Regions from separate parts of the Spiribacter insolitus genome, predicted to be linked through region 1. Evidence: predicted binding sites of a transcription regulator. Region 1 holds the regulator's gene; the other holds the start of a gene.
What was found. The regulator FNR, encoded in region 1, switches genes on or off when oxygen is low (the NO sensors DNR and NnrR bind a similar motif). The targets are predictions, from matches to a motif close to TTGATNTANATCAA.
Positions count from the first base shown of each region.

Region 2: hemN (oxygen-independent coproporphyrinogen III oxidase) is a predicted target of FNR. The motif match lies at 2,232-2,245, and genes of this name have one in related genera.

Region 1 is NZ_JBAKFF010000001.1:1,212,727-1,217,044, reverse strand. Features, by position in the region: gene ribH (6,7-dimethyl-8-ribityllumazine synthase) at 1-211, shown strand, start outside; gene nusB (transcription antitermination factor NusB) at 208-660, shown strand; gene thiL (thiamine-phosphate kinase) at 673-1,632, shown strand; gene fnr (fumarate/nitrate reduction transcriptional regulator Fnr) at 1,732-2,511, shown strand; gene sufT (putative Fe-S cluster assembly protein SufT) at 2,552-3,103, opposite strand; gene V6X30_RS06100 (aspartate aminotransferase family protein) at 3,231-4,318, shown strand, end outside.
Region 2 is NZ_JBAKFF010000001.1:1,882,749-1,887,066, forward strand. Features, by position in the region: gene purH (bifunctional phosphoribosylaminoimidazolecarboxamide formyltransferase/IMP cyclohydrolase) at 1-60, shown strand, start outside; gene purD (phosphoribosylamine--glycine ligase) at 77-1,366, shown strand; gene V6X30_RS09515 (MAPEG family protein) at 1,372-1,767, shown strand; gene V6X30_RS09520 (YbaN family protein) at 1,735-2,202, opposite strand; gene hemN (oxygen-independent coproporphyrinogen III oxidase) at 2,307-3,698, shown strand; gene V6X30_RS09530 (copper chaperone PCu(A)C) at 3,759-4,247, opposite strand.

The DNA.
Region 1 (4,318 bases):
CGGGACACCGCACTTCGAGTACGTCGCCGGCGAATGTGCCAAGGGGCTTGGTCAGGTCAGCCACCAGCGCAGCGTGCCCGTTGCCTTTGGTGTGCTCACCACCGACAGCATCGAGCAGGCCATCGAGCGGGCCGGCACCAAGGCCGGCAACAAGGGTGCCGAGGCGGCCATGTCACTGCTCGAGATGATCAGTCTCCTGCGCCGTCTGTGAACCATGCGAAGGCCAACCGCGCCCGGGCGCGGGCCCGCCGGCGCGTGCTCCAGGCGCTCTATCAGTGGCAGTTGACAGGGCAGGACCCCGCCGACATCCAGCGGCAGTTCCTCGGCGAGCATCGCCTGGGCCGGATGGACCTGGACTATTTCTCGGAGGTCTTCCGCGGCATTACGGATGAGGCGGACAGCCTGGATGCGGCGTTCGACCGCTATCTCGATCGCCCGGCGCGCAACCTCGATCCGGTGGAACGCTCGCTGCTGCGCCTGGGCACCTATGAGCTGCGCGAGCGTCTGGAGGTACCCTACCGGGTGTGCATCGACCAGGCAGTGGAACTGGCCAAGGCGTTCGGCGCCGAGCAGAGCCATCGCTACATCAACGGCGTACTTGACCGCGTCGGCCGCGACCAGCCCCTGCGGGCCGCCGAGCTGAAGACTCGGCGGCGCTGACCGGTCAACGGCATGGCCGGCTGTTCCGAATTCCAACTCATCGAACGCTACCTGGCCCGGCTGGGTGCCATCCGTGACGACGTCCTGCTCGGGCCCGGGGATGACGCCGCCATCACCCAGCCCGGCGATCGGCCCCTGCTGATGGCCCTCGATACCCTGGTCGAGGGGGTGCATTTCCCGGCGGATCTGCCGGCTTACTGGGTCGGCTACCGGGCGCTGGCGGTGAACCTGAGTGACATCGCCGCCATGGGCGGTGAGCCCTGCTGGGCGCTGCTGGGCCTGACGCTGCCGGCGCCGGACGAGCCCTGGGTGGCTGAATTTGCCGATGGCCTTGGGTGTCTGGCACGGGATAGCGGTGTAGCCCTGATCGGCGGCGATGTGACCCGTGGGCCATTGACCGTGAGCCTGCAGATCACGGGTCGGGCCGCGGGTGTCGCCCTGCGCCGGGATGGTGCCCATCCCGGGGATGTGGTCTGGGTGTCCGGGCGGCCGGGCGAGGCCGCCGCCGGCCTGGCGGTCTGGCAGCAGGACGGAGACCGGGAGCTGGCACACTGGCGGGGGCTGCAACAGGCCTTCATTGCGCCTCGGCCGCGGGTGGCACTGGGTCAGGCGCTGGCCGGCGTGGCCAGTGCCGCCATTGATCTCTCCGATGGTCTTGCCGCCGATGCCGGTCATATCGCCGAGCGCAGTGGTGTGGCGCTGCATCTCGATCCGGCCTGCTGCCGGCCCTCGGCGCGGCTGCAGCGCTGGGCGGGAGAGGCCGGGGCGCGTCGCCTGCAGCTCGGCGGGGGGGACGACTACGAGCTCTGCTTTACCGCGCCGCGCGGGGCCGGGGGAGCGGTGCGGGCCGCCGCCCGGCGTGCGCGCACGCCGGTGCGCTGCATCGGCGAGGTGCGCCAGGGCGAGGGCGTCTGGTGGGGTGATGAGCGCATCCTCGAGGCCGCCGCCGGCTACCGCCATTTCGCGGATTGAGTCTGTTGTGGCACCGGTACCGCACCTGAAGTATGCTTTATGCGTGAGAATCCAACTCCGGAGGAGTGGTTGCGACGGCGACCAAAGGCAGGACAGCCAATGAGCGATTCCGATCTCTCGGACTTTCGTATCTCCAGTCTCCGCCAGGCCTGTGCCCATTGCAGCCTGAATCAGCTCTGCCTTCCCATGTCGCTCAGCGAGGCGGATATCGAGCAGCTCGATTCCATCGTGGAGCGCAGGCGGCCGCTGCAGCGGGGCGATCACCTGTATTGGGGCGGAGACAACTTTCAGGCCATTTATGCCGTGCGCTCGGGTTCGCTGAAGACTTACACCACGACCGAAGAGGGCGAGGAGCAGGTCACGGGCTTTCACCTCCCCGGGGAGCTGGTGGGGCTCGATGCCATCAACACCTGGGTGCATCCCTGCTCGGCGGCGTCGCTGGAGACCACCAGCATCTGCGAGCTGCCGTTCGAGCAGCTCGAACATCTGGCGGCGGATATTCCAGGGTTGCAGCGCCAGTTGCTGCGCCTGATGTCCAAGGAAATCTTCGCCGACCAGGAGATGCTCTTCGCCATGGCCCGGCGCAGTGCCGAGGAGCGCCTGGCGATGCTGCTGATGAGCTTCTCCGATCGCTTTGCCCGACGCGGTCTGTCCGCCACGCGCTTCCGCCTGCCCGTGGCGCGCAGCGATCTGGGCAACTACCTCGGGCTCGCGCCGGAGACCATGAGCCGGCTGTTCCGGCGCTTCTCCGATCAGGGCTGGCTGAAGGCCGAGGGTCGGGAGATCCAGCTCATCGAGCCGGATGCGCTGAGCGAGCTGGCCGGTCGCGGGATGATTGAGGAGCCCGCCGAGCCGCGGCGCGGCGACGGCACCGACTAGACTCGCATAGAGGATCGGTGCCGCATCGCTGGCCGCAACGCTACATCATGCCGGTCTGCAGCTTCGCCGCCTCCGACATCATCTCAAAGCTCCACGGCGGATCGAAGACGATCTCCACCTTGACCTCCTCGATGGTCGGGATCTGTCTGACTTTCTCGCGCACATCATAGGCCAGGATATCGCCCATGCCGCAGCCCGGTGCGGTGAGCGTCATGTCGATGTCCACCGACCGGGTGCCATCGTCGTTGAGCGTGATATCGCAGCGGTAGACCAGCCCCAGCTCGACGATGTTGATGGGGATCTCCGGGTCGTAGCAGCGCCGCATCTGATCCCAGACGAGCTGCTCGACGTCCTCTGCCGAGGCGTTATCCGGGAGCTCCGGCGTCGGCTCCGGCTCCTTGCCGATGGCATCGGCATCCTTGCCGTCAATGCGGAACAGATTGCCCTGGATGTAGACGGTATAGCTCCCGCCCAGCGCCTGGGTGATCATGCCTTCCGCCCCCTTGGGGATGATGCCGGTGTCTCCGGCCGGGATCAGCGCCGCCTCGCAGTCGCGCTCGAAAATCACCGGCTCGTTGCTTTGCATCGCCATCCTTGAAACCTCTTCGGACTGAGTCCGATAAGGATATCATCCGGCGTTTTGTTGTCCGACCCGGGGAGAAATGCAGGCGCGGATCGCGTATGCTGAATTGGGAATTCTTTAGCCAGGAGGCTATGTCATGAGCGACAACGTCCACCATCTCTCGCCGCTGCTGCGCCAGTCCAGCGACATTCTGGTCGAGCGCGCGCAGGGCATGTACGTCTACTCCGAGGATGGCGGCAAGTACATGGACTTCGCGTCGGGGATCGGCGTGCTGAGTACCGGCCACTGCCACCCGCGGGTCGTTGAGGCGGCGAAGGCGCAGATCGACAAGGTGGTCCACGCGCAGTACGCGATCATGAAGCACCGCCCGATCCTCGAGCTCTCGGATCGGATCGTCGAGCTGCTGCCCGATCATATTGACAGTGTTTTCTTCTCCAATGCCGGTACCGAGGCGGTGGAGGCGTCCATCCGTCTGGCCCGGCAGGCCACCGGCAAGCCCAATATCATCGCCTTCCGCGGCTGCTTCCACGGCCGCACCATGGGCTCGCTGTCCACCACCACCTCCAGCGCGGCGGTGCGCCAGGGCGTCCAGCCGATGATGGGCGGCGTGGTGACGGCGCCGTTCCCGGATACCTACTGGTACGGGATGAGCGAGGACGAGGCGGCGGATTTCGCACTGCGCGAGCTCGACTACATCCTGCAGGTCCAGAGCACGCCCATGGAGACGGCGGCGATGCTCATCGAACCGATCCAGGGGGAGGCGGGCTATATTCCGGCCAACACCAAATACATGCAGGGTCTGCAGGAGCGCTGCGAGAAGCACGGCATTCTGCTGATCATGGACGAGGTGCAGTCGGGCAACGGCCGCACCGGCATGATGTGGGGCTACGAGAACTTCGGCGTCGAACCGGATGTGGTGGTCTCCGCCAAGGGCGTCGCCAGTGGCTTCCAGCTCTCGTTCATGGCCGCCCCGGCGGAGCTCATGAGCAAGGCGCTGCCGGGTTCCCAGGGCGGGACCTACGGCGGTAACGCGGTAGCCTGTGCCGCCGGTCTGGCCACGCTGGATGTCATGCGCGACGAGAAGCTCGTCGAGAACGCCGCCGATCGTGGTGCCCAGCTCTGGGCGCGGCTCGAGGATGTGCAGAAGCGCCATCCGGAAATCGGCAACATCTCCGGCAGGGGGCTGATGATCGGCACGCATCTGGTAGACGCCCACGGCAAGCC
Region 2 (4,318 bases), 670 kb from region 1:
GCCGCCGACGAACACGGCATCGCCATGCTGTTCACCGGCATGCGGCATTTCCGCCACTGATCGAGGAGCGAATGCAATGAACATTCTGGTAGTCGGCAACGGCGGCCGCGAACACGCGCTGGCCTGGCGTCTGGCCCGATCGCCGCGGGCGGAGAACATTTACGTGGCCCCGGGCAATGCCGGCACCGCCCATGAACCCGGCGTGCACAACGTCAACGTGGGCGCCGAAGACATCAACGGCCTCTGCGACGTGGCCCGTCAGCTTGAGGTGGCGATGACGGTGGTCGGGCCCGAGGCGCCGCTGGCCGCCGGCATCGTCGATGCCTTCGAGGCCGCCGGCCTGGCCTGCCTGGGTCCGCACCGCGCGGCGGCCGAGCTGGAGGCCTCCAAGGCCTTCGCCAAAGACTTCTTCGCCCGCCACGCCATCCCCAGCGCCGACTACCAGAGTTTTGACGACCTGGATGCCGCCCGCGCCTATATCCGTGAGCGCGGGGCGCCGCTGGTGATCAAGGCCGACGGCCTTGCCGCCGGCAAGGGCGTGACCATCGCCCATACCCTTGATGACGCCCTGATCGCGGCCGAGGAGATGCTCGGCGGTGCCTTCGGTGCCGCCAGCGAGCGCATCGTGGTGGAGGATTTCCTCACCGGCGAGGAGGCGAGCTTCATCGCCCTGGTGGACGGCGAGACCATCCTGCCGCTGGCCAGCTCCCAGGACCACAAGGCGCGGGATGCCGGTGACGAGGGGCCGAATACCGGCGGCATGGGGGCCTATTCACCGGCACCGGTGGTCACCGATGCCGTCCACGAGCGCATTCTCGAGGCCGTGATCCGGCCCACCGTGCGGGGGCTCGTGGCCGAGGGCCGGGGCTTCAGGGGCTTTCTGTACGCCGGCCTGATGATCGACGGCCATGGCGAGCCGCGGGTGCTCGAATTCAATGTGCGCCTGGGCGACCCCGAGACCCAGCCCATCCTCATGCGTCTGCAGTCCGACCCGGTGGACCTGTTCGAGGCCACCCTCGACGGCCGGCTCGCCGAGCAGACCGTCGACTGGGATCCTCGGTCCTGCCTGGGGGTGGTGCTGGCCGCGGGGGGTTATCCGGGGCAGTATGAGCGCGGTCATGTCATCCATGGACTGCCGGCGACCGAGTCATCCGACCGCAAGGTCTTCCATGCCGGCACGGTGCTGGACGACGAGGATCGCGTCCTCACCGCGGGCGGACGGGTGCTCTGCGCCTGTGCCCTGGGTGATGACATCATCGCCGCGCAGAAGGCGGCCTATGACCTCGCCGAAGGCATCAATTGGGAGGGGCGGTTCATGCGCCCGGACATCGGCTATCGGGCCGTGCGGGCCCTGCTCGGGGAGTAATGCCCATGCCACAGACCATGACGCCTGCCCTGTGGTGCGTGCTGATCGCCGCCTTCATCCCGTTCGTGTTCGCCGGCATGGCGAAATCCCAGGGTCGCTTCGACAACGCCCGGCCGCGGGCCTGGCTCGCCGGGCTGGAAGGCTGGCGGCAGCGGGCCCACTGGGCCCAGCTCAACACCTTCGAGGCGTTCCCGCCGTTCGCCGCCGGCGTGATCATCGCCGAGATGACGGCTGCCAGTCAGCCCTGGGTGAATGCGCTCGCGGTGGCCTTCGTCCTGCTGCGCCTGGGCTATGGCTTTGCCTATGTCGTCGACCGCCCGACGCTGCGCAGTCTTGTCTGGACCGGCGCCTTCGCCTGCACCGTGGGGCTATTCCTGGTCGCTGCCTTCACCAGCGCCTGAATCATCCCGGCGCGGGCCGTGGGGGCGGGTGGCCAGAAACACCACCCCGAAGGCCATGAGCCCCGTCGCTGCCAGTCGCGCATAGAGTGGCTCGACACTCACCCACATCCAGGTCCAGCTGAGGGCAATGACCACCAGGGCGGTGATCTTGGCCCGCGGCCGGATCGCCCGATGGTCGCGCCAGTCCCGCAGCAGCGGGCCGAACCGCCGATGGCTGTAGAGCCAGGCATGCAGGGCCGGCGAGCTGCGTGAGGCACACATCGCCGCGAGCAGCAGAAACGGCGTGGTGGGCAGCAACGGCAGCACGACCCCGACACTGCCAAGGCCGATGAAAAACAGCGCCAGCGCCAGCCAGGCACGGCGCACCAGGGTGGCGCGTAGCCCGCGGGACGGGGTCTCCGGTGATGTTGCCTTCGGCTTGCGATCCCGGTTCAACAGGTTTTTCTCCTGTCCTGATGATACGCCTGATCCAAGTCAACCAGTCCCGGCGCAATGCGGGCTATCGTCCCAGCATTCACTGATAACGGAGGTTGGCTGACATGGCCGACAACCTGCTGCTCGACCGGGAACTGCTGCGTCGCTACGACGTCACCGGCCCACGCTACACGTCCTATCCCACGGCCGCCCAGTTTACCGAGGCGTTCGATGCCCGGCGATATCGCCAGCGGGTGGCCTGGAGCAACGAAGACCCCATGCCACGGCCGCTGTCACTGTACGTGCATGTGCCGTTCTGCAGGACGGTCTGCTTCTACTGTGCCTGCAACAAGGTCATCACCGCCAATTACCGGCGTGCCGAGCGCTATCTTGAGCGCCTGATCCAGGAGCTCGACCTGCAGGCCGCGCTGTTCGACGACGATCGGCCCGTGGAGCAGCTCCATCTGGGCGGCGGCACGCCCACCTACTTTACCGATGAAGACCTGGCGAAGCTGATCAACGCCATCGCCGAGCGCTTCCCGCTGGCCGATCCCGAGACCCGCGAGTTCTCCATCGAGGTGGATCCGCGCACCGTGGACCGCGACCGGGTGCGCAGCCTGGCGGAGCTCGGTTTCAATCGTCTGAGTCTGGGGGTGCAGGATTTCGATGCCGATGTGCAGAAGGCCATCAACCGCATCCAGGGCATCCAGGACACCGCCGATGTGGCCGACGAAGCCCGTCGCCAGGGCTTTCGCTCCATCAATCTCGATCTGATGTACGGCCTGCCACGGCAGACCCCCGAGCGCCTGTCGCGCACGCTGGATGCGGTCATGGACATCCGGCCCGACCGCATCGCGCTCTACAACTACGCGCACATGCCGCAGATGTTCCGCATCCAGCGGCAGATCCCCGACGACAGCCTGCCGCCGGCGGAAAGCAAGCTCACCCTGCTCATCGAGGCCATGGAACGGCTCTCCGGCGATGGTTACCAGTACATCGGCATGGATCACTTCGCGCTGCCCGATGACGAGCTGGCCCAGGCCGCCAACGACGGCACGCTGCACCGCAATTTCCAGGGGTATGCGACACGCCCCGACCTCGACCTGATCGGCCTGGGTGCCTCATCCATCGGCCAGATCGGTGATGCCTACAGCCAGAACAAGCGCGATCCCGAGGGGCACGCCGAGGCGGTGGCCGCGGGCCGCCTGCCGGTCTGGCGTGGCGTGGAACTCTCCGCCGATGATCGCCTGCGCCGCGATGTCATCCAGGCGGTGATGTGCCAGGGCGGTGTCGACTTCGGCGCCGTCGAGGAGCGCCACGGCATTGTCTTCCGCCAGTACTTCGGCGAGGCCCTCGCCGAGCTCACGCCGCTGGTGGAAGACGGCCTGGTGGAGATTGGCCGCGAGTCGCTCCGCGTCACCGAGCACGGCCGCTTCTTCCTGCGCAACGTCGCCATGCCGTTCGATGCCTATCTGGCCGAGGCCCGCGCCGAGCGACGGTTCTCGCGGGTCATCTGACGGGGCATTGAGCCCCGCGGGTCCTCGGCCTGGTTCCCGGGCCGTGCCCCTATGCTGGTCCTAATGGCTCATGTTGCCATGGTCATCCTGGTGGCCGCTGCCGCCCATGGCGGTCGGCGGTAACACCTCGACCTCCACCGGCAATTCCCCGCCGTCCTCAAGCTCAAGGACGATCTCATAGGTTTCACCCTCGGCAAGGGCCTGCTCCAGCCCCATGAGCATGACGTGCCGCCCGCCGGGCTCAAACGTTACGCGGCCCTCCGCCGGGATCGAGACACGCGGCGTGTGCACCATGCGGCTGTTGCCGCCGTCCTCGATGGTCCGATGCAGCTCCGAGCGCGGCGCCCGCTCGGTGCTCACCCCCACCAGCGCATCACCCAGCCGGCCGTCGTTGACGAGCTCGAAGTAAACGGCCCCGGTCGGATGCCCGGGCGGCGTCGCCCGCGACCAGGCGTCATGCACCATGATCTCGGCACTCGCCGTTCCGATCCCGGCGATCAGCAGGCCGACGGCAACGAGGCGGGTGAGCGGTTCGCGGTAGCGGGGCATGGCGGTCTCCTCGGTTCGGTGGATACCTTCCATTATAGCCGAGGGACGTCTCAAGATCGTCGGCGGGGTGC